DNA from 4 places in the Brachybacterium sp. NPDC056505 genome. Region 3 is predicted to be linked to each of the others. Evidence: riboswitches for the same ligand, from Rfam matches in the RefSeq annotation. Region 3 holds a riboswitch; each other region holds the start of a gene.
What was found. Region 3 has a riboswitch for thiamine pyrophosphate ahead of thiD (bifunctional hydroxymethylpyrimidine kinase/phosphomethylpyrimidine kinase). Riboswitches for the same ligand answer to the same signal wherever they lie in the genome.

Region 1: it holds a riboswitch for thiamine pyrophosphate, as region 3 does, so the genes downstream of both, ACFQ53_RS04120 (MFS transporter) here and thiD (bifunctional hydroxymethylpyrimidine kinase/phosphomethylpyrimidine kinase) in region 3, are expected to answer to the same signal.
Region 2: it holds a riboswitch for thiamine pyrophosphate, as region 3 does, so the genes downstream of both, ACFQ53_RS12285 (ECF transporter S component) here and thiD (bifunctional hydroxymethylpyrimidine kinase/phosphomethylpyrimidine kinase) in region 3, are expected to answer to the same signal.
Region 4: it holds a riboswitch for thiamine pyrophosphate, as region 3 does, so the genes downstream of both, ACFQ53_RS05125 (TenA family protein) here and thiD (bifunctional hydroxymethylpyrimidine kinase/phosphomethylpyrimidine kinase) in region 3, are expected to answer to the same signal.

What each region holds. Positions count from the first base shown of each region.
Region 1 is NZ_JBHTSV010000004.1:18,781-26,028, forward strand. It holds gene ACFQ53_RS04110 (thiamine phosphate synthase) at 1-466, opposite strand, end outside; gene ACFQ53_RS04115 (hydroxyethylthiazole kinase) at 463-1,392, opposite strand; gene ACFQ53_RS04120 (MFS transporter) at 1,389-2,846, opposite strand; TPP riboswitch at 2,838-2,930, opposite strand; gene orn (oligoribonuclease) at 2,992-4,914, shown strand; gene ACFQ53_RS04130 (MTH1187 family thiamine-binding protein) at 4,954-5,295, opposite strand; tRNA gene ACFQ53_RS04135 (tRNA-His) at 5,548-5,623, shown strand; gene ACFQ53_RS04140 (polysaccharide pyruvyl transferase family protein) at 6,430-7,248, shown strand, end outside.
Region 2 is NZ_JBHTSV010000024.1:42,836-50,083, forward strand. It holds gene ACFQ53_RS12275 (M13 family metallopeptidase) at 1-1,762, shown strand, start outside; gene ACFQ53_RS12280 (hypothetical protein) at 1,770-2,348, shown strand; TPP riboswitch at 2,666-2,772, shown strand; gene ACFQ53_RS12285 (ECF transporter S component) at 2,848-3,534, shown strand; gene ACFQ53_RS12290 (ATP-binding cassette domain-containing protein) at 3,531-5,879, shown strand; gene ACFQ53_RS12295 (ankyrin repeat domain-containing protein) at 6,113-6,598, shown strand; gene ACFQ53_RS12300 (GNAT family N-acetyltransferase) at 6,723-7,226, opposite strand; gene ACFQ53_RS12305 (Fpg/Nei family DNA glycosylase) at 7,232-7,248, opposite strand, start outside.
Region 3 is NZ_JBHTSV010000039.1:7,619-14,866, forward strand. It holds gene doeA (ectoine hydrolase) at 1-145, shown strand, start outside; gene ACFQ53_RS15130 (NAD-dependent succinate-semialdehyde dehydrogenase) at 158-1,549, shown strand; gene ACFQ53_RS15135 (hypothetical protein) at 1,698-2,150, shown strand; gene ACFQ53_RS15140 (cold-shock protein) at 2,542-2,745, shown strand; gene ACFQ53_RS15145 (CsbD family protein) at 2,994-3,203, shown strand; gene ACFQ53_RS15150 (helix-turn-helix domain-containing protein) at 3,302-3,880, opposite strand; gene ACFQ53_RS15155 (NAD(P)/FAD-dependent oxidoreductase) at 3,972-5,057, shown strand; TPP riboswitch at 5,069-5,188, shown strand; gene thiD (bifunctional hydroxymethylpyrimidine kinase/phosphomethylpyrimidine kinase) at 5,232-6,110, shown strand; gene thiE (thiamine phosphate synthase) at 6,143-6,811, opposite strand; gene thiM (hydroxyethylthiazole kinase) at 6,808-7,248, opposite strand, start outside.
Region 4 is NZ_JBHTSV010000005.1:17,130-24,377, forward strand. It holds gene ACFQ53_RS05110 (VOC family protein) at 85-513, opposite strand; gene ACFQ53_RS05115 (glycogen debranching N-terminal domain-containing protein) at 665-2,710, opposite strand; gene ACFQ53_RS05120 (TenA family protein) at 2,765-3,424, opposite strand; gene ACFQ53_RS05125 (TenA family protein) at 3,421-4,110, opposite strand; TPP riboswitch at 4,101-4,195, opposite strand; gene ACFQ53_RS05130 (SLC13 family permease) at 4,290-5,465, shown strand; gene ACFQ53_RS05135 (DUF421 domain-containing protein) at 5,478-6,050, opposite strand; gene ACFQ53_RS05140 (aconitate hydratase) at 6,096-7,248, opposite strand, start outside.

The DNA.
Region 1 (7,248 bases), on a different contig from region 3:
CGGCACCCACGTAGTCGAGCAGCTCCGCCTGGGTCTCGGCGGACCTCACGAGGTCGAGGGTCCCCGTGGTCAGCCCGATGATCGCGTCCGGGCCCAGCAGGGCGCGGGCCCCGGCGACGGGCAGATCGTCCTGGCCGAGGTGGACACCGTGCACGTGCTCGCCGCACGCCCGGGCAGTGAAGGCCACGTCCGCCCGGTCGTCGACCAGAACCCGGCAGGTGGGCGCGGTGGAGCCGACGGCACGCCCCACCGCGGTCACGAGACCGAGCAGCTCACGGGCCTCGAGCCCCTTCGCACGGACCTGGACGACGCCCGCGCCGGCAACGGCGGCGGCCGCCGCGGTCTCCACGGTGCGGCGATCGGTCCCGGAGGTGACGAGATAGCAGCGCAGGTCGAGGGGCGCCGGGGCCGCCCCGTCCCCGTCCAGGCCCGGGTGGTCGTGGTCGTGGTCGTGGTCGTGGGTCATCGGTCCTCCGTGGTGATCTCCAGGGCGTGCTCGCCGATCTCGTCGAGGGCGTCGAGCAGGGCGGTGCGGAAGGCGCCGGGCCGCGGCGCGCGGCGCGCGGCTCGCTCCCCCGCGACGTCGAGCCACACGGTCGCGGCGTGAGCGGCGCGGGCGGCGGCGGTGGTGAGGTCCGAGGGCCCGACGGGCGAGTCGTCAGGCCCGCTCCTCTCGACCGCGACGAGGCACGCGGCGGTGAGCGCCCCGAGCAGACAGCCGGTGCCGGTGACGCGCGTGAGCAACGCATGCCCGCGTCGGACCTCGATCCCCGGTGTGCGATCCCCATCGGCCATGACTGCACCCGCACCGACGATCCAGTCGACGGGCCCCGAGACGGCCACGGCTCCGCCGGTGAGAGCGACGATCTCGCGGGCGGCACCGTGGGCGCTCTCGGCTCCGTCGCTCGCGTCGGCGCCGCGTCCGCCGGTCCCGCCGCGCAGCGCGAGGATCTCCGAGGCGTTCCCGCGCACCACGTCCGGCCGCAGGCCCACGAGCTCGCGGGCGAGGGGCGTGCGCACGGGCGCGCGCCCGATCGCGGTCGGATCGAGCACCCAGGGGTGACCGGCCGCGATGCTCGCGGCCACGGTCGCGGGGATGCCCGACATCGCATCGGTGCTGAGGGTCCCGAGGTTCACGAGCAGCGCGTCGGCCGCCCCTGTGACCACGGGCGCCTCGGCCTCGGTCTCGGTCATCATCGGGCGGGCGCCCGCGGCGAGCAGACCGTCGGCCACGATGCCCATCGACACCGTCGCGGTGAGGCAGTGGACGAGCGGCGGATGCCGGCGCACCTCGGCGAGCACCGGGGCGACCTCGCGCAGGTCCGGGTCGTCACCGAGCGCGGCGTCATCGTCGACGTCGTGGTCTTCGCGAGGGTGCGGATCAGTTCTCATCGCCCGCTCCCCCGGCTGCCGCGGTCGGCGACCGCGTCGAGGTCCCCGTCGATCTCCGCCGCCGACAGCCGGGGCCCGAGCGCCGCACCGACGATGAGGAGGACGCCGCCGAGCACGAGCAGTCCGAGCACCGCGGCGTGCACCCCGAGCAGCGCCGAGAGCCCGGGCAGGTAGAACGGGTAGAGCGCGGGCAGGATCAGCGAGAGGCTGTAGCCCATCCCGTACCCGGTAGAGCGCACCGACGTCGGGAAGCGCTCGGAGAGGTAGGCGGAGACCGGTCCGTACGCGGCGACGGTGACGACCTGCAGCGCGGCGGCGAGCACGGCGGCACCGGCCAGCGTGCTCGAGCCGACCGCCATCCACCACAGCACCGGGCCCAGCACGGTCGCCGCGATCCCCCACAGGACGAACAGTCGGCGCCTGCCGGTGCTGGTGGAGAGATGCCCGGCGAGCGCCATCGCGAGCGCCTGCGCGCACGAGGCGATGCCCATCGCGACCGAGACGCTGGTCGCCGACAGACCCGTATCCTGGCCGAGCTGGGCAGTGAGCATGATGACGGTCGTGTTCGTGAGCAGCCACAGGCCCGTCATCAGGGTGAACACCTGCCAGAAGGCGCGCGCCCAGCGTCCGCGGAGCATGGCCGCGATGCCCGAGGCTGCGGGCCCCTCGTCCGCCAGGGATTCGTCGGCCAGGAGCGGGCCGTCGTCCGTCGAGGGATCCTGGCCCTCCCGCTCCTCGATCACTCGTCGCGTCGTCGGCGCATCGACCACGCGCCGCCGGTAGTAGGCGAGCATGCCGAGCGAGGCGAGCGCCCCGAGCACGAACAGTGCGCGCCAGCCCCACGCGGCATAGGCGTCGGGCCCCAGGACCAGCAGCAGCGCAGCGGTCGCGAAGGCGATCGCGGCCTGCGCCCAGGGCGCCATCGAGAGGATGAGCCCGCTCATGAGGCCGCGCCGGCGCGGGGCCGACCATTCCATGGCCAGGGGGATCGCGGCCGAGTACTCGCCGGCCACGAAGATCCCGCCGAGGAACCGCAGGGCGAGGATCAGGCCGATCGTTCCCACGCCCAGCAGCTCGTGGGTGGGCATGGCGGCGATCAGGAGGGCGCAGGCGGCGGTGCCGGTGATCGCGACCTTCGTGGTGCGGGTGCGCCCCAGGCGGTCCGAGATCCTGCCGAAGACCATGCCGCCGACGGGCCGGCCGAGCATCATCGCGATCACCACGATCGCTCCGGTGGTGGCGGCGATCCCCGGGCCCGCGACGACGGCGAGCGCCGGGGTCAGCGCGGTCAGCGGCAGGAACACGTGGACGTTGTCGATGAAGTTGCCGACCACCCCGGCGCGCAGGGCGGCGCGGCCCTCGGGCGGCAGCTGCGGCATCGGCGTCGGCCCGGCCGACGGCGTGTGGACCGCGGCGGCGGTCGTGGGCGGGCTCTCGGGCAGACGTGACCGCATGGCGGACATCCCTTCGTCAGTGCGAACTGCATCAGGTTCCACGGGTGTGATCTCAGCGCGCGCGGCGCACCCCGTGTCCGGCGCGCCAGTATTCCAGAGCCGTCGGCGGCGACGCGGCGCCGTCCGCGGCGACTACCCTTGCCACGTGAGCACTTCGAACCGTGGAACTGCCGACCGCATCGTCTGGGTCGACTGCGAGATGACCGGACTGGACAAGGAGAAGGACGCGCTCGTCGAGATCGCCGTCCTGGTCACCGATGGTGACCTGAACATCCTCGGGGAGGGCGTGGACGTCGTCGTCAAACCCCCGGCCGAGGCGCTGGAGCAGATGGGCGATTTCGTGCGCACCATGCACACGAACTCAGGGCTGCTGGAGGAGCTGGACGCGGGCATCACCCTCGAGGCCGCGCAGGAGCAGTGCCTGGCCTACGTGCGCGAGCACTGCCCGGAGGCCGGCAAGGCGCCGCTCGCGGGCAACTCCGTGGGCACCGACCGCGTGTTCCTCGACAAGGACGTGCCGGAGTTCGCCGCCTGGCTCTCCTACCGCACGATCGACGTCTCGAGCCTCAAGGAGCTCGCCAAGCGCTGGTTCCCCCGCGTCTTCTACAACACGCCCGCCAAGCACGGCGGCCACCGCGCCCTCGCCGACATCCGCGAGTCCATCCAGGAGCTCAAGTACTACCGCGAGGTGCTGTTCGTGGCCGATCCCGGGCCGACGACCTCGCAGGCCCAGGCCGCCGCGCGCACCTTCGAGCTCGCCGTCGACGGCGAGAGCGCCGACGGGTCCGACGACGCGGCCGCCGGCGCCGCGGGATCCTCCGCGCCATCGGTGCCGTGGCTGCAGCGCGCCACCCACCGCACCTGGCTGGACTCCGAGGGCGAGGAGCTGCTCGTCTTCGGCGCCGAGTCGCTGCGGGAGGACGGCGGCTTCGGCTGGCTCGACGAGAACGGGGAGCTCGACGGCGACAAGCCGGCAGAGCTCTGGGTGACCTGCCGCATGACCCACTGCTTCGCGCTCGCCACGATGCTGGGAAGCCCCGAGTACGGGCGCTTCGTCGACCATGGCATCGAGTCCCTGCGCACCGTCTTCAAGGACGAGGAGCACGGCGGCTGGTACTCCAAGATCTCCGGCGAGACGGTCATCGACGACGCCAAGGAGGCCTACGCGCACGCCTTCGTGGTGCTCGCCGCCGCCTCCGCGACCGCCGCCGGCCGTCCGCACGCCGCCGAGCTGCTCGAGGAGGCCCTGGGCGTCCTCGACGCGAAGTTCTACGACGAGGAGGCGGGGATGAGCGTGGATACCTTCGACCGTGCCTTCGCCGTCTGCGAGGACTACCGCGGCATCAACGCGAACATGCACACCACCGAGGCGCTGCTCGCCGCGTCCGACGTCACCGGCGACCGCCGCTGGCTGGACCGCGCCGTGGGCATCATGACCCGCGCGATCGACGAGTTCGCGCGCGAGCAGGACTGGCTGCTGCCCGAGCACTTCGACACCTCGTGGAACCCGATCCTGGACTTCAACGAGGACAAGCCCGCCGATCCCTTCCGCCCCTACGGCGCGACCGTCGGCCACTGGCTCGAGTGGTCCCGCCTGGTCCTGCACGGCCGCGCCGCACTGCTCGCGAAGGACGGCGACGCCCCCGAGTGGATGCTCGAGGCCGCGAACGCCCTCATGGCACGGGCCGACGACGCCTTCGGCATGGACGGGGAGCCCGGCTTCCCGTACACCGTGGACTGGGACGGCACCCCCGTGGTGCACGAGCGCATGCACTGGGTCGCCGCCGAGGCCACGGCTGCCTCCGCCGTGATGTTCCAGGTGACGGGCGAGGCGAAGTGGGCCGACCGCTACCAGGCCTGGTGGGAGTACGTCAGCGAGTTCCTGCTGGATCCCGAGCGGGGCAGCTGGCACCACGAGCTGGACCGGCGCAACCAGCCCCAGGCGCGCACCTGGGAGGGCAAGCCGGACATCTACCACGCCTACCAGGCCACGCTCATCCCGCGACTGCCCGTCACCCCGACCATGGCCGCCGCCGTCCGCGACGGCCTGGTCGACGAGATCGGCTGAGTCAGCCGGGCGGTGCCGCCCTCACGTGCGGCGCCGCCCTCAGTTCCGGTCGAGGGCGGCGTCGAGGCGCTCGATCTTCCCGTCGAGCTCGCCCTCATGGCCGGGGCGGATGTCGGCCTTGAGCACGAGGGAGACGCGCGAGCCAAAGCGGCCGGCCTCGGCCGTCGCGCGCCGCACCACGTCCATCACCTCGTCCCAGTCGCCCTCGATCTCGGTGAACATCGAGCTGGTGCGGTGCGGGAGCCCGGACTCCCGCACCACGCGGACGGCGGCGGCGACGGCGTCGTGGACGCTCGCGGCGTCGGATCCCTCGGCGAGGTCGCGGGTGAGGCCGGGATCGGAGGGCTCACCGGTGGGCTGAACGGAGAAGGCGATGATCATGCCCCCACTGTTCTCCCCCATCGGCCCGCGGGCAAGCGGATCATGCGCCCAGGAGCATGCGGCGACCCTGTCATGACGAGGCTGGATCCGGCTCCTGCTTTTCCGGCCCCGGAGTCCTCCAGGCCCGACACCCCAGTCTGCCGTGCCGACGAAGTGCAAGGCGTCTCACAGCGAGAACCCCCGTTCGAGGGTGCGGAGCAGGGCCGACGCCCGGTATGCTTGCTTCTCGTTGCGGTCCTCGGAGCGCACATGGTGGTCGTAGCTCAGTAGGTAGAGCTCCTGGTTGTGGTCCAGGCGGTCGCGGGTTCAAATCCCGTCGATCACCCCAAGAAACGCCCTGGTGACAGGGCGTTTTTTCTGTCTGAGCCGATGTCTGGACACCCACGCGGACGACGGCGGCACCAGCGCACCGATCCACCTGCCACCTCTCGCCCCGCACCCATGCGACGCTCCCGGCCGTCCACCGACGCCCCTGACGTCCACCACTACCCGCAATTCATTCGATCGCCGGCGCATCGAAAACGTGATCGGTATTCAAGAAGGTGCCCGCGGAGAATCTCCGAACCCGTCGACCTGCGCATGCACCACGAGGCTCTGCCGCACGGCCTCCATTCTTCCTCCTCACCTTTCTTCAATTCACTTACCGTTCGTCCGCATCCCGTTCACCGCCCGTACACCTGACGTACTGCGTCCGTTCCCTCGGGCGGTGAAGTCGACCACGGAACCCCGTTCGAGACGGTTCCGCTCACCTCGCCGAGCAAGCAGGCGACACGTGTCGGAGCCCGTCCCCGCCGCCACGACCTGCACGCCATGGCCACCAGCGCCTCTCACCTGGGGCGATGCCCCGCCCGTGGCGAGCACCTGAAGATGCACCGCCCCGCGCTCCCACGTCCAGCGCCCCGCCCTCCAGGTCCGGCCGCCGCGGCGGCCCCGGCCGGCCTGCGGGATCTCCCCAAGACACCGACGCGACACGACCGATTTCCCCCAGCGGTGCTGGGCTAGACTCGCCGCAAGCATTTCGATCGCCCGCCCGGAAGAGCTCACGCAGCGAATTCACGGGCACATGCACGAAATGCACCCCAGACTCCAGGCGTCACCTCCTGCAGCAAGCGATGAGAGGCAAGGATTCACCAGATGACCGATCCGAAGCAGACATTCGACGTCGCCGTGTGCGGTTGGTGGTACGGGAAGAACTACGGGTCGATCCTCACGTACTACGGCCTGAACCGCGCGATCGAGAACCTCGGCCACTCGGTGCTCATGGTCCACGAGCCCCTGGGCTACAACGGCTTCCGCGTCGAGTGGCCGGACGACATCGTCTCGATGCAGTTCGCCGAGCGCGTCGGCTACCACACCACCCAGCAGATGCACTTCACCGAGCTGCCGCGCCTGAACGAGCGCGCGCGCACCTTCGTGGTGGGCAGCGACCAGCTGTGGAACCCGCTCATCGGCCGCGTGAACAGCGACCTCTTCCTGGACTTCGTCTCGGAGAAGAACAACCGCGTCGCCTACGGCACGTCCTTCGGCAACCGCGGCACGAAGAAGTTCACGCCCGACTTCATCGCCACCCACGCCGCGCAGCTGCAGCGCTTCAAGGCGATCTCCGTGCGCGAGGGCTACGCGGTCGACACCGCGCGCGACATCTTCGGCGCCAAGGCCTCCCTGGTCGTCGACCCCGTCTTCCTGCTCCCCCGCGAGCACTACGACGAGCTCGCCGCGAACGCCACCGTCGCCCCGGAGGGCGAGTACCTCAGCGTGTTCTTCCTCGATCCGACCGAGGAGAAGAAGGCCGTCGCGCAGGGCATCGCGGACAAGCTCGGCCTCGAGATCATCCGTGTGATCCCCAACCCCGACGACGGCATCGAGCACTGCCGGACCCTGTGGGCCGACGAGCCGCGCGCCCAGATCCTCGACGAGGATCGGCCCGAGAACTTCCTGCGCACGTACAAGGAC
Region 2 (7,248 bases), on a different contig from region 3:
CGAGGAGGTCGCGTCCACGACCTCGCTCGCGGACCTGGTGCGCCTGCTCGCCTCCCCCGTGGCCGGCACCAGCGCCCTGCACGCCTACGTGTGGACGGATGACGACGACTCCTCCCGCTACCAGGTGAAGCTGCACCAGGGCGGGCTGGGCCTGCCCGACGAGTCCTACTACCGCGAGGGTTCCTACGCACCGATCCGCGAGGCGTACGTCGGCCACCTCGCACGTCTCGCCGATCTCGCCTCCCTGCCCGGCCGCGAGGGCCTCGTCGCCGGGGACTCGAGCGACCTGGCCCGCGCGGTCATGGACTTCGAGACGCGGCTCGCGGCGTGCCATGTGGACCGGGTGCGCCTGCGCGACAGCGAGAAGTCGAACAACCCGATGGACGCCGCGCAGCGGGAGGCCCTCGCCCCCGCGTTCCCCTGGGACGCCTACGTCGAAGGCACGGGCGCGCCGGCGGGCGCCTTCGACGTGGTCTGCGTGAGCCAGCCCGAGTTCGTCGAGGCCGTCGCCCCGCTGCTCGCGGCCGAGGACCTCGCCGTGCTGCGCACCTGGGCCGCCCTGCACACCGTCGGCGCCTTCGCCCCGTACCTCTCCTCGGCCTTCGTCGAGGAGGACTTCGACTTCTCCGGTCGCACCCTCTCCGGCGCCGAGCAGCTGCGCGAGCGCTGGAAGCGCGGCATCTCGCTGGTCGAGGGGGCCGTGGGATTCGCGATCGGACAGGACTACGTGGCCCGGCACTTCCCGCCGCACCACAAGGCGCGCATGCAGGAGCTCGTCGGCGCGCTGCTGGACGCCTACCGGGAGTCGATCTCGACGCTCGAATGGATGACGCCGGGCACCCGCGAGAAGGCCCTCGCCAAGCTCGAGCTGTTCACCCCGAAGATCGCCTATCCCGACGTGTGGCGCACCTACGACGGCCTCGTGCTCGACCCCCACGACCTCGTCGCCTCGGTCCGCGCCGCCCGCGCGCACGACGCCGCCCACGACTTCGCGAAGCTCGCCGGGCCCGTTGACCACGACGAGTGGCACATGACCCCGCAGACGGTCAACGCCTACTACAACCCGGGCGCGAACGAGATCGTCTTCCCCGCCGCGATCCTCGAGCCGCCGTTCTTCGACGCCGAGGCCGAGGACGCCGTGAACTTCGGCGGCATCGGCGCCGTGATCGGCCACGAGATCGGGCACGGCTTCGACGACCAGGGCTCGAAGTACGACGGCGAGGGCAACCTGCGCTCGTGGTGGACCGACGAGGACCGCGAGGCATTCGAGCAGCGCACCCGCGCGCTCATCGACCAGTTCGACGCCCTCACCCCGCGCGTGCTGCGCGAGCAGGCGGAGGTGAAGGCGACTGGCGGGGACGACGCGGTCGGCGCGGATGGCGCAGACGGTGAGGACGGCGAGGTCATCGGCGGCGACGAGCTGCCCCATGTCAACGGAAGCCTCACGATCGGCGAGAACATCGGCGACCTGGGCGGCCTCACCATCGCGATCAAGGCCTACCTCGCGCGCTCCGGCGGGAACCCGCCGCGGATGGACGACCTGAGCGGCCTGCAGCGCGTCTTCTGGTCCTGGGCCACGGTGTGGCGCGCGAAGTCCCGCGCGCAGGATGCGGCGCGCATGCTGGCGATCGACCCGCACTCCCCCGCCGAGTTCCGCTGCAACGCGATCGCGAGCAACCTCGACGCCTTCCACGCGGCCTTCGACGTGCGCGAGGACGACGCGATGTACCGCGCGCCCGAAGACCGCGTGAGCATCTGGTGAGGACACCGTGAGCAGGCCGGAGGCGCCCTTCCACGTGGGGCGGACGACTCCCGGCGCGGTGGGCTGGACCCGCATCGGCATGAGCGCCGCGATCGGTGTCGGCATCGCCGGGTACGCGATCGCTTGGGCGCGCGGCGAGACGGTCGTGCTGGGCCTGGTGCTCGCCCTGGCCGTGCTCGTGTACGCCTTCTGGTCGTGGATGCGGCTCGCCACCCGGTTCGTGGTCGACGGCGACGGGCTGACCGTAGGCCTCGGCGGGTTCCTGCCGCGCCCCGCCTGGCCCGTCGCCGACTTCCGCGCCGTGCAGCTGCGCCGCATCCCGGGCGAAACGCTCGGCGTGACGGTGGGCGGGCTCGGCTGGCGCCGCGGGCGCGTGCTCGCGCCGGACCGCGGGACCCTCGAGGCCCTGCCCGGGCGCAAGGTCTTCACCACCGGCGAGCAGCAGTCCGCGTACCGCCTGATGGTCTCCCGTCCCGGCACGCTCGTGGAGATCATCGGCCGGGAGGGCACGAGCTTCCTGCTCTCGCCCGACGATCCCCGCGCCGCGGCCGAGGCGATCGACCAGGCCATCCGCGCGCGCCGCTGATCCGCGGGGCGGCCCGTCGGCGGCCCTTCGGCGGCCCTTCGGCGGCCCGTCGGCGGCCCGTCGTCCCGTGAGAAGTACGAAACGGTTGCCATGAGCGCTCTTGGCAACCGTTTCGTACTTCTCGTGCTCGTTCGGGAGCCGGATGCGACTCGGCCGTCGGGCCCCGCCGCCTCATACAGGTCCGCTGCGGTCTCCCGGCGCCGGCCCCGACGCCGCCCCAGCCCCACCCGGCGCGGCGCGGCCCGGCGCGGCCCGGGCGATCTGGCGCACACACCGAGGGCGCTCCGACGGCGCCGCGCGATATCATCGACGCTGACATCCACAGACAGGGGAGCACCGCAGAGGTGCTGAGAGTGCGCACCGAGCGCAGACCCTCGAACCTGATCCGGTTCAGACCGGCGTAGGGAGTCGGGATTCTTCTGCGATGTCCGCCGCGCCGGGTGCCTGCATCCGGGGCCGACGGGCCTCGCGGCCCCTTCCGCATCGGAAGGAGAACCAGATGTCGACCAGCTCCACCCCCGCCGCCCCCTCCGGGCGCGCCGAGAAGACCACGCAGGCCCGCGCGTCCTCGGCATCGACGGGCCAAGCCCTCGCACGTCGGCCGCTGCTGGCCTATCGCACCGTGGACCTCGTGCTGACGGTCGCGATCGGCGTCGTCTTCGCCTTCGTGTTCCTCGCCTGGGGGCAGGTGTACACGCTGTTCACACCTCTGCAAACCGTCCTGCCGCCGTCGGTGGGCCTGCTCGCGGGCGTGTGGTTCCTGCCCGCGCTGGTGGCCATGCTCATCGTGCGCCGTCCCGGCGCGGCCGTGCTGGCCGAGGTCATCGCCGCCGTCCTCGAGATGGCCCTCGGCGGACAGTGGGGCATCGGCACCGTGGTCAGCGGCCTGCTGCAGGGCGGAGGCGTCGAGATCGCGTTCCTCGTCACCGCCTACCGCCGCTTCACCCTGCCCGTGGCGATCGCCGGCGGCGTGCTCTCGGGGATCCTCGAATGGGTCTACGAGCGCTTCTCCTACTACCCCGAGTGGTCCTGGGCCTCGGCCTGGGCGCTGCTGGGCTTCTTCATCGTCTCCGCGGCGCTGCTGTGCGGGGTGCTGGGATGGCTGATCGTGCGCGCCCTCGGCGCGACCGGCGCCCTGAGCGCCTTCCCGGCCGGGCGCCAGTGGGGACGGCGGTCGCGCGCATGAGCGCGGGGGCGACGGTGATCGGGACGGGCTCCGGGGCCGACGGGGCGCGCGGCGACGCGTCCCCCGCCGGAACCGGTCCCGTATCCGGCGCCGCCGTGGCGCTCGGCCTCGACGCCGTCACCTGGACACCGTCGACCCGCTCCCGGCCGACGGTCGACGACCTCACCCTGAACATCCCCGCCGGTCAGCGCGTGCTGCTCACGGGTCCCAGCGGCGGGGGCAAGTCGACGGTGCTCCGTGCCCTCACGGGCCTGCTGGACACCAGCACGGGCGACCTCTCGGGCGAGGCCCCCGGCCCCACCCGTCCGGGCGAGCGCGGCCTGCTCCTGCAGCAGCCGCTGCACGCCCTGATCGGTGGCAGCGCCGGCCGAGACGCAGCCTTCGGTCCCGAGAACGCAGCGCTGGACCGCGAGGAGATCCAGCACCGGGTGACCTCCGCCCTGCACGTCGCGCACGCCGGAGTGGACGCCGCGGCCTCGCCGTGGGATCTCAGCGGAGGGCAGCAGCAGAGGCTCGCCCTCGCCGGCTCCCTTGCCCTGGATCCCGGTGCGCTGCTGCTGGACGAGCCGCTGAGCATGCTCGATCGGCCGACGGCCCGCGAGGTCCGCGCCGCGATCCTGGACGCGGTCGGTGATCGCACCCTGGTGGTCGCCGACCACGACGCCGACGGCTGGACCCCGCACGTGGACCGCGTCATCGTGCTCGGAGCGCAGGCGCACGTCCTGGCCGACGGCTCCCCTGAGGACGTGCTCGACGCGGCCGATCCGGCGGGTGCGACCGGTCCGGCGGGTGCGCCTGATCCGGCGGTGACGCCTGATCCGGCTGCCACCCCCGTCCCGGCGCGCGGATCCGACGCACCCGGCCAGGCGGTGCTGTCGCTCTCGCAGGTCGCAGTGGCGCGGCGGCGACGACGGGACGAGGCCCGGGGGAAGGAGGCCATGGGTTCTCCTCTGCTCGACGCCCTCGACCTGGACGTCCCCTCCGGAGCTCTCGCCGTGCTCACCGGGCCGAGCGGCAGCGGCAAGACCACGCTGCTGCGCACGATCCTGGGCCTCGCCGATCCGCTCGGCGGACACCTCGAGGGCCCTGAACCCTCGAAGATCGCCTACGTCCCGCAGGAGCCCGAGCACTCCTTCGTCTCGCGGTCCGTGCGCGAGGAGGTCACCGCCTCGCCGTGGGCGCGCGACCCCGACCTCGCCGAGAGCCTGCTGGGTCGCGCCGACCTCGCACACCTCTCGGACGCTCAGCCGTTCGAGCTCTCCGGAGGTGAGCAGCGCCGCCTCGCGATCATCGCCGCCCTCGCCCAGGAACCCGCCCTGCTCGTGCTGGACGAGCCGACCGTCGGCCTCGATCAGGAGCGTCGCGCCCAGCTGCTCGCCCTGCTCGAGGAGGCGACCGGACGAGGCTGCGCGGTGCTGGCCGCGACGCACGACCCGGGTCTCGTCGCCCGCGGGGACGTGCGCCTGGACCTCGCGGAGCACGTGAGCACGGGCGACGACGACGCGCTCCCCGCCGCCCCGGAGTCGGCTGTGCCCGGCGCCGCGCTCGATTCAGTATCGGCACCGGCATACGACACCACCCTTCGCCCGCCACGTCGTCCCCGTCCTGCGCCTGCTGACGCGCTCAATCCGCTGACCACGATCGTGATCGCCGCGGCGGCTGCCGTCGGCTCCTTCGCGATCGACCGCTGGCAGCTGGGGCTCCTCGCGTGCCTGCTGGTGGTGGTCCTCGCACCGCTCGCCGTGCGCGGGGTCCGGAGCACGGCGCTGCGTCTGGTCCCGATCGTGCTCGCGGCGGTCGGCCTCTGCTGGTCCACGGTGCTCGCCTCTCCCCTGCCCGTGCTGTCCGGGACCACCTGGCTGCTGGGGCTCAAGGAGGCCCTGCGGATCGGTTACTTCGTGGCTCCCGGCGTGCTGATCTTCGCCTCCCTCGACCCGACCCGGCTGGGAGACGCCCTCGGCGGGAGGCTGCGTCTGCCCGGTCGGCCGGTCGCGGCGAGCGTCGCGGGACTCGTGCGGGCCGGGCTTACGGCCGACGTCTGGGAGCGGATCATGACCAGCCGCCGCCTGCGCGGCCTCGGGGCGCGGCGCGACCTTCGCCATCCGCTGCAGTCGACGGCGGCGCTCGTGCGGCTGCTCGCCTCGTGCACCCTCGCCCTCCTGGTCGGCGCGGTGCGGGGCACCGAGCAGCAGGCGCTCGCGATGGATGCCCGTGGTTTCGCGACCGCGCAGCACAGGACCTGGGCGCTGCCCAGCCCGTTCACGAAGCGCGACCTCGTGGGGCTCGCCGTCGCCGTGCTCCTGCTCGCGGCGCCCTGGCTGCTGCGGACGGTGATCGGCGGCTGAGGGGCTGGCTCCGACGGGACGGCCAAGGACCCTCTTCGACGTCGACGCGGCCCCGGGGCCCGTCCGCGGCGGGCAGAGGTCCGCGAACATCCCCTGCACCGAAGACCTCGGAGATCGCGCGGGCGGATGCCTGCGATCTCCCCCGCGCCGCTCGCCTCCCGCCCAGCGGGCCCTCGGCCGCGGATGACGATCCGTGTGGTGGTCGCGTCGGGTGGGCCTCTACCCTGGTGCGCATGACTTCCGACGCCGAGCAGCCCGAGCCCCCGCAGCCCGACACCTCACAGCCTGCCTCCGCGCAGCCCGCATCGCCGCTGACCACCGAGGAGCAGGACGAACAGGTGCTCGCCCTGGCCCGGAGGATACTCGACGATGCCCGTGAGGGCCGAGGCGACGCCCTGCTGCCGCTGCTGGATCAGGGGGCGCCGGTCGCCATGCGGGACTCGCGGGGGAACTCGCTGCTCATGCTCGCCGCCTACCACGGGCACGCGGACCTGGTGCGTGAGCTCGCCGCGCGCGGTGCGGACGTCGATCAGCTCAACGACCGCCAGCAGTCGCCGCTCGCGGGCGCCGTGTTCAAGGGGTACGACGACGTGGTGTCCGCGCTCCTGGATGCCGGGGCGGATCCCGATGCGGGCACCCCGAGCGGTCGTGACTCGGTCGCCTTCTTCGGTCGGGAGGAGATGGGCCGGCTCATCGAGGAGAAGTCGCCGCGCGGCTGAGCGCAGGCCCTGTCCGGCGCACACCGCTCAGGCCCGACGGCCTGCTTCCACGATCTTCGCGCGGGTCAGGATGGGGCGCACCCAGGCTGGGGCGCACACATCCGCCCCTCCCACTGCGCGCGGACTAGTCCCGCGGGTGCAGGTAGCGCATCGGCACGTGCTCGATGCCGGCCTCGAGGAACAGTGGGCCGGTGGTCTCGAACCCCATGCTCCCGTACCAGCGCTCGAGGTACGCCTGGGCGCCGATCTCGACGACCGCCTCCGGTGCGATCTCGCGGGCCACGTCGAGGGCCGCGCGCACGAGTCGCCGGCCGAATCCGTCGCGCCGACGATCCGCGCGCACCGCCACGCGGCCGATGTGCACGGTGCCGTCGGGGTCGCGCAGGATCCGCAGCTGGGCGACCGGCTGGCGCTCGAGCCCTCCGGTGACGTGCTCCGCGTCCGGCGCCTCGATCCACAGCAGCACCGTGGAGGGCTCGAGCTCGCGGCCGTCGAGGTCGGCGTCGTCGGCGTGCTGCTCGAGGGTGAAGACGTCCTGGCGGAGCTTCGCGAGCAGATAGACGGTGCGCGGATCGATCTCCTGCAGGTGGGCGCGGCGCAGCACGCCGCCCGTCTCGGGGTCAGGCATGCCCATCACCGTAGTTCTCCGT
Region 3 (7,248 bases):
GGGCATGACCTTCCACCTCATCCCCTGGATGTGGGGCGTGGACGGCGACAAGACCTGCGGGATCTCCGACACCGTCCGCATCACGGCCGACGGCTGCGAATCCCTCTTCCACGTCCCCGAGGACTTCACCGTCCACTCCGCCTGAGAGGAGCACACCATGAGCGAACAGACCGCCAGCGTGCTGACAGCCATCGACCCCACCACCGGCGACGTCGTGCGCGAGGTGCCCGCCGCGACGCCCTCGCAGATCAGCGGGATCGTCGGCCGCGCCCACGACGCCTTCACGACCTGGAAGGAGACCACCTTCGCCGAGCGCTCCGCCGTGCTCCGCGCCGTCGCCGCGCACATGCGCGAGCACGTCGAGGAGCTCGCCCCGCTGATGACCCAGGAGATGGGCAAGCCCATCGGCGAGGCCAGGGGAGAGGTCAACAAGGCCGCCTGGGCCGCCGAGCACTACGCCGACCACGCCGAGGAGTACCTGGCCGACGAGCACATCGCCTCCGACGCCACCTCCTCCTACATCCAGCATCTGCCGCTCGGGCCGGTGCTGGGCGTGCTGCCCTGGAACGCACCCTTCTGGATCGCGTTCCGCTTCGCCGCCCCCGCGCTGATGGCAGGCAACACGTGCGTGATGAAGCACGACCCGCACGTGCCCGGCTGCGCAGCGGCGATCGGGGAGGTCTTCCGGGCCGTCGGCGCCCCCGAGGGGATCTTCCAGGTCCTCCAGGCCCGCACCGAGGACGTCGAGCAGGCGATCCGCGACCCCCGCATCGCCGCCGTCTCCTTCACCGGATCCGACCGGGCCGGCGCGAAGGTCGCGGCGATCGCCGCGAGCGAGATCAAGCCGGCCGTGCTCGAGCTCGGCGGCTCGGACCCGTGCATCGTGCTGGCCGACGCGGACCTCGAGGAGGCCGCGAAGGTCTCCGCGCTCTCGCGCATCATCAACGCCGGCCAGTCCTGCATCGCCGCCAAGCGCGTGATCGTCGAGCGCTCGGTGCACGACGAGTTCGTCGAGCTGCTGCGCGCGCAGCTCGAGGCGCTCACCGTGGGCGACCCCCACGAGGACACCACCCAGGTGGGGCCCATCGCCCGGGAGGAGCTGCGCGAGAACCTGCACCGGCAGGTCGCCTCGTCCGTCGAGGCCGGTGCGCAGCTCGTGCTCGGGGGCGAGATGCCCGACGGACCCGGGTTCTTCTATCCGGTCACCCTGCTCACCGGCGTGCAGCAGGGCATGACCGCGTGCACCGAGGAGACCTTCGGGCCGGTCGCCGTGGTCGTCGCGGCCGACGACGCGGACGATGCCATCGCGATCGCGAACGACACCCCGTACGGGCTCGGCTCCTCGATCTGGACCGAGACCGCGCGCGGGGAGGCCCTCGCCCGGCGCATCGAGGCAGGGCAGGTCAGCGTCAACGGGATCGTGAAGACAGATCCGCGTCTGCCCTCGGGCGGCATCAAGCGCTCCGGCTACGGCCGGGAGCTGGGACCGCACGGCATCCGCGAGTTCGTCAACGCCCAGCAGGTCTGGGTGGGCCCCGCCGTCGGCTGACCGGCCCGCCCGGCGCCTGACGAGCCCGGGCGGCTGGCGATGCGCCGTCCGGGCGTGAGGGCAGGAGGTCGGGCGGACTCGGTGCGCGATGCCGAGTCCGTCCGCCTCGCGCCGTCGGGGCGCGACGCTCATCGGGCATACTCGCCCCATGGGCCAGCCCGAACACCCGCGCTCCGGCGCCGCACCGTCCCCCTCCGCCTCTGATCCCTCGTCGTACCCCTCGTCGACGTCGGCCGCCGCCCCCTCCGGGCAGGTGACGGGCGCGAAGCCCGCGTCGAACCCGCTGGGCGCCGTCTCGCTGGTCGCGGCGATCGTGCTCGTGGTGCTCTCGACCATCCGCGGCGGCCTGAACGTGCTGGTGCCGCTCCTGATGGCGAAGTACCACACGGGCTACGCGCTCTGGGGCTGGGGATCCACGATCCTGCTCGCGCTCGTGGCGCTGGTCGCGATCGTCATCGGGATCGTCGCCCTGCTGCAGCGCTCGCGGCGCAGGACGGCGGCGATCGTCGGCGTCGCGGTGGGTGCGTCATGGCTGGTGATGATGGTGGGCGGCCAGCTGCTGAGCGTCGTCGTCGCCGGAGTCGCGCGTGCGATGTGGTGACGGGAACCGGCGCCGGCGGGGCCTCATCGCGTGCCCGTCGAGTGCTCCGCCCGACACTCCCGCATGATGCACGCGGCAAACCCCTCGTGCGATCGGGATCCATCGGGTACGCTCGAATCAACAGCGCCGACCGAGCGCACGGCCGAACGTCAGGACATCTTCACCCTCAGCACCCCCACCCCCTGCAATCGACCGTGGCGTCGCAGGTCCAAGGAGGACCTCCGCAGCGCAGCGGTAGCCCACCAGGATGAGGCGATCCCGCCCATCCCCACGATCTCCCCACTTCGGACTCCTTCCCCCCGGGAAATGTCCGCCGTGGGGGCGCACGGCGGAAATCTCGTCGTGACCGCACAGAGAGCATCTGCTCTCTGCACACCGAAGGAAAGACTGCATGACTACAGGCACCGTGAAGTGGTTCAACTCCGAGAAGGGGTACGGCTTCATCGCCCCCGACGACGGCTCGGCCGACGTCTTCGCCCACTTCAGCAACATCGCCGGCTCCGGCTACCGCAACCTCGAGGAGGACCAGAAGGTCTCCTTCGACACCGAGCGCACGGATCGCGGCCTGACCGCGACCAACATCCAGCCGGCCTGAACCTCCTCCTGAGCTGAGGGGCGGGTCCGCCCGCCGCCTCGTTCCGGGAGTCGCACGCTCCGCGTGCACCGCGCCCCGTCCCCCGCCCTCATCGGCGGGAGGCGGGGCGCGACCGCGTCCAGGTCCCGATCGCCGTCAGCCCGAGAGCGCGTTCAGCTCGCGGCCAGGTGGAACTCGCCCGCCGTCCGGCGTTCCTCCCTATACTCGAAAGGGTACGAGCAGGACATCCGACAGCGAGGGAGGCACTGATGAGTGCGGATGAGAAGTTCGAGAACACGGCGGATCAGCTGGGCGGAAAGGCCAAGGAGGGCTTCGGCAAGCTGACCGGTGACAAGGAGGCCGAGTCCGAGGGCAAGGTGCAGCAGGTGCGCGCCGGTCTCGAGGACAAGGCCCAGGACGTCAAGAACTCGGTGAAGGGCGCTCTGAACGGCCTCACCGGCAAGAACGACGGCGAGTAAGACCCGCTGCGCGGAGTCCCAGCACTCCGACAGGAGCCCCCGTCCGGCACACGCCGGACGGGGGCTCGTCGCGTCGTGGCCTGCGGAGCCCGGCCGGCTCAGTCCGCCGACGCCGACGGCGGCCCGCTGTGCTCGCGCCTCGCCTCGCGGTCGAAGACGCCGAGGATCTCGCAGGGCCGGCCGCCCTCCGCGCCGATCGCGTGCGGGAGCATCGTGGGGAACTCCGCCGCCTGGTCCTTCTCGACCCGCAGACGCCGGTCGCCCAGCAGCAGGGTCGCGGTGCCCGAGAGCACCACGAACCATTCGCGGCCCGTGTGCGCCCGCATGGCCGACGGCGCCGAGGGCGGCTCCGTGAGGCGCTGGCGGATCACCGAGAGATCCGGCTGGCCCCGGATCGTCCAGCGCATCGCTCCTCGGGGCCCGTCGAGCGTGGGGCTGGAGACCACATCGTCCGCGCCGGAGTCCACGAGCTCGTCGAGAGTCGTGTCCAGGGCTCTGGCCAGCGTGATCAGCTGATCCAGGGCCAGGCGCCGGGTCCCTCCCTCGATCCGGCTGAGCGAGGACGGACTCATCCGGGCGCGCTCCGCCAGATCGCCGAGCGACCATCCGCGCGAGACGCGCAGCGCCCGGATCCGTTTGCGCACGAGGGTCTCGATCGCTCCATCTTCTTGCGTCATGCGCAATAGGGTATGCCTCGTAAGCAACGCCTGCCTAGTGTCGACGTCGTACACGACGATCGGCCCGCCCCGCGGGCAGGAGGAGGCACCCATGGACACCCGAGACATCCCCGCTGCACCTGCAGGCACCAGCACCGGCGACATCTCCCCGGCGCGCGGCGCGGCGGATCCCACCGCGGACGTCGTCGTCATCGGCGGCGGCGCCGCCGGACTGAACGGCGCACTCATGCTCGCCCGTTCCCGCCGGCGCGTGATCGTCGTGGACGCGGGGGACCCGCGCAACGCCCCGGCGGAGGGCGTCCACGGCCTGCTGGGCCGTGAAGGGACGCCGCCCGCCGAGCTCCTGGCGCGAGGGCGCGAAGAGGTCGAGGGTTACGGAGGGACCGTCGTGCGGGGCCGTATCGCCTCGGTGCGGCAGGACTGGAGCGTCGACGGCCTCGAGGGAGGCTTCGACCTCACCCTCGAGGACGGCAGCGCGCTGCGCGCACGCCGCCTGCTCGTCGCGACCGGCGTGCGCGACGAGCTCCCTGCGATCCCGGGGCTCGCCGAGCACTGGGGGAGCGGCGTCGTCCACTGCCCCTACTGCCACGGCTGGGAGGTGCGCGACGAGCCGATCGGGATCCTCGCTTCGGGCCCGATGTCCGCGCACCAGGCGTGGCTGTTCCGCCAGCTCAGCGATGACATCGTCTTCTTCGCCCGCGGCACCGCGCTGGATGCCCGGACCCGGGCGAGGATGTCCGCCCGCGGGATCCGCGTGATCGACGAGGAGGTGGCCGAGGTGATCGCCGGCGACGGTGCGGCCCCCGATGCCGGGGAGCGCGCGTCCCGCATCGCGGGCGTCCGCCTGGCGAGCGGAGAGGTGATCGAGCGCCACGTGCTGGCCGTCGCGACCACGATGACCCCTCGCCTCGACGGTCTCGAGGGCCTGGGGCTGCGTGTCGAGGAGATCCCCGGGATGGGGGCGAAGGTCCCGTCGGCGATGGCCGGGGTGAGCGAGGTCCCCGGCGTCTGGGTCGCGGGGAACATCACCGACCCGACGGCGCAGGTGGGCGCCGCGGCGGCTGGGGTGCGCTCGCCGGAGCGCACATCAATGCGGATCTCGCCGCCGCCGACACCGACGCCGCGCTGCGCTCGCGGACGATGGGCGCGGGCGCCGACGGGAGCCTCTCCCTGCTAGCCTGAGCGGCACCGAGGGGAGTCCCGGCAAGGGGCTGAGAGTCCACTGGTCACGCGATGCGCAGCAGCGCGGGGCGGCGACGGCGTGGAGACCCTGAGCACCTGATCCGGATCATGCCGGCGCAGGGACGGAACCGCTGAGCGCCCTCCCCGCCGGCCTCGTGGAAGAGGCATCGTGAGCACCAGCGACACCCGCCCCAGCGCCCCGAACCCCGACGGACCCGTCAGCGATCGCGTCCCCAACGTCCTCTCGATCGCCGGGACCGATCCGACGGGCGGCGCGGGCATCCACGCCGACCTCAAGTCCTTCGCCGCCCAGGGCGCCTACGGGATGGCCGTGGTGACGGCCGTCGTCGCCCAGAACACGCAGGGGGTGCGCGGCGTCGTTGCGCTCGACCCGGAGTTCGTCGGCGAACAGCTCGACGCGGTCTTCGAGGACGTGCAGGTGGACGCCGTGAAGATCGGCATGGTCGCGAACGCCGCCATCGCGGGGGTCATCGCGGAGCGCCTGCGCCGCCACGGGGCGCGCAGGATCGTCCTGGATCCCGTGATGGTCGCCAAGAGCGGCGACCGCCTCCTGGACGAGGACGCGGTCGACGCTGTGCGCGAGCAGCTCGTGCCGCTGGCCGACGTCCTCACCCCGAACCTGCCCGAGGCTGCGGTGCTGCTGGGGGAGGAGCCCGACTGGAGCGAGGCGGAGATGCGCCGGCGCGCCCACGACCTGCTGGCCCTCGGACCGCGCCTCGTCCTCCTCAAGGGCGGCCACCTCGAGGGGTCGCCCACCAGCACCGATCTGCTGTGCGGGAGCGAGGGCATCGTCGAGCTGCCCGCCCCGCGCATCGAGACGACCAACGACCACGGCACCGGCTGCACGCTCTCGGCGGCGATCGCCGCCCGGCTGCCGCGCATGCCCGTCGAGGACGCCGTGCGCGGCGCCAAGGAGTACCTCCACGGTGCGCTCGCCGCGAGCGACCGGCTCGACGTGGGGCGCGGCCACGGACCGCTGCACCACTTCTTCGCGCTGTGGGAGGGCGAGGGGATCCCGGCGCGCTGACCCCGGCGCCGGCCCGCCCTGCGGACCCGGGCTCACCGGTCCGGCGCCGCCTCGGTCCAGGCCGCGCTGAGCACGCGAGACGCGCGCAGAGGATCGTCGGCCGCGCAGACCGCCGAGACCACCGCGCACCCCGAGGCGCCCGCGCGCCGCAGGGCCGGGACGTCGGCCGTGGTGATCCCGCCGATCGCGACGCTCGGCACCGGGGACGCGGCCGCGAGCAGCGCGAACCCCTCGACGCCGAGGGCCGGCGGATGATCCGCCTTGGTGGCGGTCGCGCGGATCGCGCCGATGCCCACGTGGTCGACGGTGCCCTCCGGCAGCGCGGCCACGGCGTCCAGATGCGCCGACGTGTTCGCGCTGAGCCCGATGACGGCGTCGGGCCCGAGCAGTTCTCGTGCACGGCGCACGTCCTCGTCGCCCTGCCCCAGGTGCACGCCGTCCACGCGTACCCCCTGCTCGCGCGCCGCGACGGCGGCATCCACACGGTCGTTCACCAGCAGCAGCGCGCGGGCGTCGATCACCCGCGCGAGACGCTCCAGCAGGCGCACGTGCGCGGCGAGGTCCGCGTGCTTCTCCCGCAGCTGCACCACGCGCGCACCGCCTTCGACGGCGAGTTCGACCGTGCGCACGATGCCGCGCGCACCGCACAGCGCGGCATCGGTGACGAGGTACAGGCCGAGGTCCTCGCTCGAGGGCCTCATGCGGCCCCGCCGCCGACCTGATCCGTGAGGCTGACGTGCAGGCGCCCGGGCGCGCGGAGCTCGTCCGGGCCGATGGCGGCGAGGGCGTCGAGGAGCCGGGGCGCGAAGGTGCCCGGCCCGTCGGCCCCGGAGGCGGCGCGCTCGGCCGCCGCGGAGTAGGCGGCATGCGCGGCGACGACGGCCTCGAGCGCAGGTGCTCCCTCGCTGCGCACGCCCAGGAAGGCCGCGATCACGGCGCCGAGGGCGCAGCCCCCGCCGGTCATGCGGGTCAGCATCGCACTGCCGCCGGCCACCTCCACGAGGGTGCTCCCGTCGGTGATGAGGTCGCGCTCGCCGGAGACCGCGACCACGGTGTCCTGCGTGCGCGCGAGGCGGGTCGCCGCCGCGACGGCCGCGTCGATCGGGTCGGAGGAGTCGACGCCCCGGCCGCCGCTGCC
Region 4 (7,248 bases), on a different contig from region 3:
CGCGCTGAGTCACCCGGAGGTGGGCGGAGGGCTGCGGTGATGACCGGAGGCCGGGGCGCCGTCCGGGCTCGTCGTTCCGCGCGTTCAGCGTCCGTAGCGTCCGGCGAAGCGCTCGATCGCCTCTGTGGTGACGGGGCTGAAGACGCCCACGAGGTTCTGGTCGGGGTCGCGGAGGAAGAACACTCTGTTGCCCCACGGCATCAGTGCCGGCGCGGCGACGAACTCCGTGCCCAGTGCGGCCAGACGGGTGTACTCGGCGTCGACGTCGTCGACGAGGAACTCGAGGATCGTCGACCTGTTGGCGCCCGCCTCGGCAGATCCTGGTGCGAAGAGCGGCACCGTGGCGGTGCTGCCGAGCGCGAGAGCGGCGGTCGGGGTGAGGATCTCTGCGAAGGCCGGCGCGGGGCGCACGGCGGGCGTGCCGGTGAGCTGCTCGTAGAAGTCGACCATCGCGTCGAGGTCGTCCGTGATGATGCGGGTCGATACGAAGGCGGTGGCGTGGGAAGTCGTCATGGACGTGACCGTAGAACCGATGCAGGTCAGAACCTGTCCGTTGATCGTCGGTGCGTCAGCTCGTCCGGACCGACGGCTCGTCGTCGGATGGGTGGGGCCCGAGCGGGTCGCAGGAGCGGTGGGTTGGCGGGCCTGTCGCTCGACTCTCCGCTCAGAGCGCGCCGAGCGCGCGGGCCACGGGCACGGCGCTCGCCGCCGCCCACGCCTGCGGACGGCACGAGGCCGGATAGGGGAGGGGCGCGGAGACCTCGTCGGCGCTCTGCCCGCCGAACAGCTCGGGAAGCCGCTGGTCGAAGGCGTCCGCCGCCCGCAGCAGACCGCGCGCGAGCACGCGCGCCTCGTCCTCGAAACCGGCGCGGAGCATGCCGCGCAGGATGTACCCGGTGTCGTGCGTCCACACGCTGCCGCCGTGGTACCGCAGCGGCCCGAACCCGCCGTTGTCGGTCGAGAGGGTGCGGATGCCGAAGCCCGAGAACAGGGGCCGGTCCATGAGGCGGCCGACGACGATCCGCTCCTGGTCCGGATCCAGCAGGCCGGTCGCCAGCAGATGGCCCATGCTCGAGGCGACGCCGTCGACCGGGCGCTCGGCGCCGTCGAGGGCGAGCGCGGGGTAGGGGCCGCGTTCGTCCTCGCACCAGAAGCGCGCGTGGAAGGCCGCGCGCAGGCGGGAGGCGAAGTCGCGCAGACGGGTGGGGAGTTCATCGGCTGACGGGCGGGTGCTGCGTTCGAGCAGGTCGGCGGCGTGCAGAGCGGCGGCATAGGCGTAGCCCTGGACCTCGGCGAGGGCGATCGCGCCGGTGGCCAGCGACCCGTCGGCGCAGCGGATCGAGTCGCCGGAGTCCTTCCAGCCCTGGTTCGCCAGGCCGTGGCCGCTCTCGTCGATGTACTCGAGCAGACCGTCGCCGTCGGCGTCCGTATGCTCGAGGAGCCAGCGGGCGGCGGCCTCGAGCTGCGGATGCAGCTCGGTGAGCACGGCCGGGTCGAGGCCGGCCTCGAGCGCGTCGTGCAGGAGCTCGATCCACAGGGGCGTCGCGTCGATCGTGCCGAAGTAGACGGGCGGCAGATGGCCCTCGGCCATCTCCATGCCCTGGGCGCGGACCTCGTGGAGGATCTTGCCGGGCTGCTCGGCGGTGTCTGTCACGGTGCGGGTGCCCTGCATGCTCGCGAGCGTGCGCAGGGTGCCCTCCGCGAGCGCGACGTCCACGGGCAGGGCCAGCGAGGCGGCGATCAGCGAGTCGCGGCCGAACAGCGTGAAGAACCACGGGGCGCCGGCCGCGGCGAAGCTGCACGCCGGATCCCCCGGCACCTGCAGGCGCAGCGCGTCGAGGTCCGCGAGGGAGCGGACCAGCAGGTCGCGGACGGCCCGACGCTCGGGGTCCGCATCCGGCCCGACGGCGAGCGGGAGGCGCCGGGGCTCGGCGGCCTCGAACGGGACGTCCGGGTCGGTGAGCGCGAGCTCCCAGTCCGCCTCGGCCGTTCCGCGCGCCGGTGCTTCGAGGACGCAGCGCCAGGTGATGACGGGCCCGTCGGCCTCCGGGACAGTCGTGCCGGTGCCGGTGCCGGTGCCGGTGCCGATGCTCGCGCGGAGCACCGTTTCGCCCCGCTCACCGATCGGCCACCGTGCAGCGCCGTCCCGGATGCGGGCCGCGGGGCGGTCGGGGGCCTGCGCGAGCATCAGACGCGGGTCCTTGACCTGCGACATCGTCGCGCCGTCGGTGACGAGCCCGAGGCGCAGGGACAGGGTGCGCGGGCGGTCGTCGTCGTTGCGCAGGCGCAGCGTCTCGCGGATGCCGCAGCCGGACGCTGTGCGCGTGCGCTCGAGGACGACGAGCGGGTCGCCCGGCAGGTCGGGCGCGGTGACGACCCCGCGGAACACGGTCTCCCGAGCATTGCGCGTCTCGGCGCGAAGGGGCGAGAGAGCAGGGTGCTCCTCGTCCTCGTCCGCGGCCTCGGCAGCGTCCTCGACCTCGCAGACCAGGTCGGAGACGACACGGGTGTCGCCGAGATAGATGCCCTGCGCGCCGACGCCCGTGATCGTGCCGTCGGGCGCAGACCAGGCCTGCAGCGGAGCGCGCAGCACCACGGCGAGGTCGTGGAGGAACGGCTGGTGGCCCTCGACCTGCCGCGCCGCGGACTGCGGACGCGCGGTGGAACGGCGCGGCTCGGACGGGCTCGGGGAGGACGGAGGCGTGCTCACCGCCTCATGCTTGCACGCACGGTCCCCTTGCGCCCGGTGAATGCGCGCCCGCGATCAGTCCAGCGCCTGCTGCCAGAACGCCGCCTCCATGCGAGTAGCCGTGCGGAAGATCCTCTCGAGCCGCGCCCGGCGGCGGGCGGGAAGGTCGCCGCCGGCGAGGTCGTCGAGCCGCGCGGCGGCCACGGCGGCGCTCGCCTGGAACTCCTGCCCCGCGTACTCGGCGATCCACTCGCCGTAAGGATGCTCGACGCCGTCGGCGAGGCGCGGCGCGAGCGCGGTCCCGATCTCCGCATAGCCGATCGCGCAGGGCGCGAGGGCGACCTGCAGGTCCAGGGCGTCCCCGGCCATGCCGGTGTCCAGGACGAAGCGCGTGTAGGCGACGGTGCCGGGCTTCTCGTCGGCCGTCTCGAGGACTTCCTGGTCGATCCCCCAGGAGGCGGTGAGCCGCACGTGCAGAGCGGTCTCGGTGACGATCGCGGTCAGGGAGTCCGCGGCCGAGCGAATGCCCTGGAGGCTGTCGGCCTTGTACGCGGCCAGGGCGTTGGCCCGCGCGAACTGGAAGAGGAACAGGTAGTCCTGGACCAGGTAGTCCTGGAAGGCGGCCAGGGGGAGCGTGCCCTCGCCCAGCCGCGTGACGAAGGGATGGTGGACGTAGGCGTCCCAGTCCTCGGCGGCGGAGGCCTTGAGCCGGTCGAACAGGGAAGGTGCGCTCATGCCGACGCCCCCTCGGGGGCCGTCTCGTAGGCCGCGTCGAAGAAGTCGTTCTCGAGCCGGACGGTGCGCGTGAAGAAGCTGCGCACGCGCTCGGGGTCCTCGATCTCGGCGGCGTCGAGCTCTGCGCGCAGGAAGTCCACGAGATCGCGGAAGCCGGGACCGTCGTGCAGGGAGATCCACTCGGCGTGGACGAAGCTCTCGGGCAGGGGCGAGGTCGCCCGGCTCGCCCAGTCCAGGTAGAGCCATTCGGTGACCAGCAGGACCGCGAGGATCGCGGCGTGGTCGCGGGTCTCCGCGGCCTCGCGGAACACGTGGAGGAAGCCGTCGGTGGGTGCGGTGTTCGGGATCTGTGCGCGCTGCTCCTCGCTCACCCCGAGCGCGTCGAGGGCCCGCAAGAAGTACGTGTTCTCGTCGCCGGCGACCTCCCCGGCGAAGCGCGCGAAGCGCAGCCGGGCGGCGGGGGTGCGGGCGGTGGCCAGCGCGGCGCCGATCAGCTGCAGGAAGGCGTCGAGGAAGCGATGGTCCTGCACCAAGTAGCGCGCCATCACCTCGTCCGAGATGGAGCCCGCGTGCAGCTCGCGCACGAAACGGTGGCCGACGGCGCGCTCCCACGCCTGGGCGTGCTGGTGGCGCAGGGACGCCGTGAAGGCGGCGTCCTCGGTGAACGGACGTGGGGCAGGTGTCATGGCGGCAATCCCTCCGCGAGTACGAGCTCGATCAGGTTCAGCGGGTGTGTTCTCAGCCCTGGTCAGGGCACCCCGTGCACGTGCGAGGCTATCGCCGCCGCGCCCATCGGACACAGTCGTCCCGCGGCGTGAGAGGGAGCGGGACCCTCGGGAGGGCGCCGCGGTCTACGCTTCGCAGCATGCTCGGACTCCTGCGCAGGCGCTCCGGTGCGCTCGCGATCGGGGCGCTCGCCCTCGCCGCCGTGCTGTGCATCCTCAGCGGCGGGCTCCCTTCGCAGGATCTCGCAGCGCTGATGGCGCGGGTCGCGCCCGTGCTCGGATTCGTCCTCGCGATCGCAGTGCTCGCCGAGCTCGCCCGCGAGGCAGGACTCCTGGACGTGATCGCCCACGGCCTCACCGTCCTCGCACGCGGACGCACCGCGGTGCTGTGGTGCGCCGTGTGCGCGCTCGCCGTGGTGTGCACGGCCTTCTTCTCCCTGGACACGACGGCGCTGATCATGACTCCTGTGGTCGTGCTCACGGCCCGGCGCGTCGACGTGCCCGCGGTGCCCTTCGCCCTGGCCACGGTGTGGCTCGCGAACACGGCGTCCCTGCTGCTGCCGGTCTCGAACCTCACGAACCTGCTGGCCAGGGACGTCCTGGGCGGGGGCACGGCGGCCTTCCTGTCCCGCAGCGCGGCGCCGACCCTGGTCGCGATCGTGCTGCCGGTGGCCCTCCTGGCCGTCGTCCATCGCCGCGACCTGCAGGGTCGCTTCCGGGCGTCGCCCGCCCCGCAGATCCGCGACCGCGCGCTGCTGCGGATCAGCGGATGCGTGGTCGTCGTGCTGCTGCCCCTGCTCGTGGTGGTGCCCGCGGTGTGGATCCCGGCGGGCGCCGCCGCACTCATGCTGCTGCTCGCCTTCGCGCTGCGGCGCCGCGAGGCGATCGGAGCGCACCTGGTGCCCTGGCGTCCGCTCGCGATCGCCCTCGCCCTCTTCGTGCTGGTCGAGACCGCGCACGTGCAGGGCGCGACGTCGTTCGTGCTGCGCGCGGCCGACGGCGGCACGGGGCCGATGGGGCTGCTGCGCACGGCCGGCACCTCGGCGCTCGCGGCGAACGTGCTCGACAACCTCCCCGCCTTTCTCCTCCTCGAGCATCGCGCGGGGGACGATCCCGCCTCCACCATGGCCCTGCTCATCGGTGTGGACGTAGGTCCTCTGATCACCCCGTGGGCATCGTTGGCCACGCTCCTGTGGCATCAGCGGATGCAGGCGATGGGCGTGCGGATCCCCTGGGTGCGCTTCATGGCGCTGGGCGCGGTCGCGGTGGTGATCACGGTGCCCCTGGCGACTCTCGCGCTGGCCGTCCTGGAATGAGCGGGCGTGTCCTCAGGCGGACCCCAGCTCGGACAGCAGACGCTCGGGGATCCGGTCTCCACCGTCGACCTGGGCCACGAGATCGCGGTCGATCCGGCTGCCGCGCCGGACGATCGTGAGCGTGCCGCGGACCTCGAGGATCACCAGCTCCACCTCGTCGAGGGCGAGCACCCCGCTCACGCGCAGACGATCCAGCAGCATGCCGCGCGTCAGCCTGCTGCGACGCAGGCCGGCCGCGACCGGCTCCCCGTCGACCATGACGACGACGGGACGCGTGCGCCGCAGGAGCAGGGGGACGCGGCGGAACCTGCCCGTGACGTACTCGAGGACCACCAGGGTGCTCAGCACGACGATCGCGCCGAGCATCGTCGGGGATTCGCCGAGGGTCGCGCGGGCGGTGATGCCGCCGACGACGGCGAGGACCACGAAGCTGCCGGCGCTGGGCCGGGCCATCAGGCGCGGGCCGATCACCTGCATGAGCAGGGAGAAGAAGCCGTACAGCACGATGGTCGAGGCGACGACGCCGAGGACCGCGCTGCCGCTGATCCCGACGTAGTCGCGCCAGATGAGGTCCCAGTCGATCATGGGGCCATTGTCGTCCCTCGGGAACCACGCCTCACGACTCACGACTCACGCCTCGCGCGCGGCGAGCGGGATCCGTCCTCCCGCGAGCACCATCTCCACCTGGCGCGGCGAGAGCCGGTGGTGCACGGGGACCTCCCGGTCCCCGATCCGTGCGGTGAGGTCCGTGCCGGCCTCGAGCGCCGCGTGGACGCCGTCGATCTCGACGAGATCGCCCGCGGAGATCCGGTCGTGGTCCTCGGGGTCGTCGAACTCGAGGGCGAGGATCCCGAAGTTCGCGAGATTCTGCCAGTGGATGCGGGCGAAGGACACCGCGATGACCGCCTTCAGCCCCAGGTAGCGGGGAGCGATCACGGCGTGCTCGCGCGAGGAGCCCTGCCCGTAGTTCTTCCCGGCGACCACCACGTGGCCTCCCGAGTCCTTCGCCTTCCCGGCGTTCGCGGGATAGTCCGGGTCGATGCGGGTGAAGGTGAACTCGGAGATCTTCGGGATGTTCGAGCGGTAGGGGAGCACGCGCGAGCCGGCGGGCATGATCTCGTCGGTCGAGACGTCGTCGCCCATCACCAGGATCACGGGGGCCCGCAGATCGTCGTCGATCGGCGCGAACTCGGGGAGGGAGGAGATGTTCGGCCCCTTCACGAGCTCGACCTCGCGGGCCTCCTCGAGCGGCAGCGGCGGCTGCAGCATGTCCTCGATGCGCGCGAAGACCTCGGGGAGCTGCGGGTGCGGGGCCGGGATCCCGAGCGAGTCCGTGAGCGTGCGCGGATCGGTGATCCGTCCGGTCAGCGCCGCCGCGGCCGCGGTCTCGGGCGAGCACAGCCACACCGAGTCCTCCTCGGTGCCCGAGCGGCCCGGGAAGTTGCGGGGCATGGTCCGCAGCGAGTTGCGTCCGCTCGCGGGAGCCTGCCCCATCCCGATGCAGCCCAGGCATCCGGACTGGTGGATGCGCGCCCCGGAGGCCACCAGATCGGTGAGCCAGCCGCCGGCGATCAGGTCCGCGAGGACCTCCCGGGAGGTCGGGTTCACGTCGACCGAGACGGCCTCGTGGGCCTGGCGACCGCGCAGGGTCTCGGCGAACGCGGCGAAGTCCCGCAGTCCGGGGTTCGCCGAGGAGCCGACGACCACCTGGAACACGTCCTCGTCCTCGACCTCGGCGACGGGACGCACGTTGCCGGGGGAGGAGGGCGCGGCGATCAGCGGT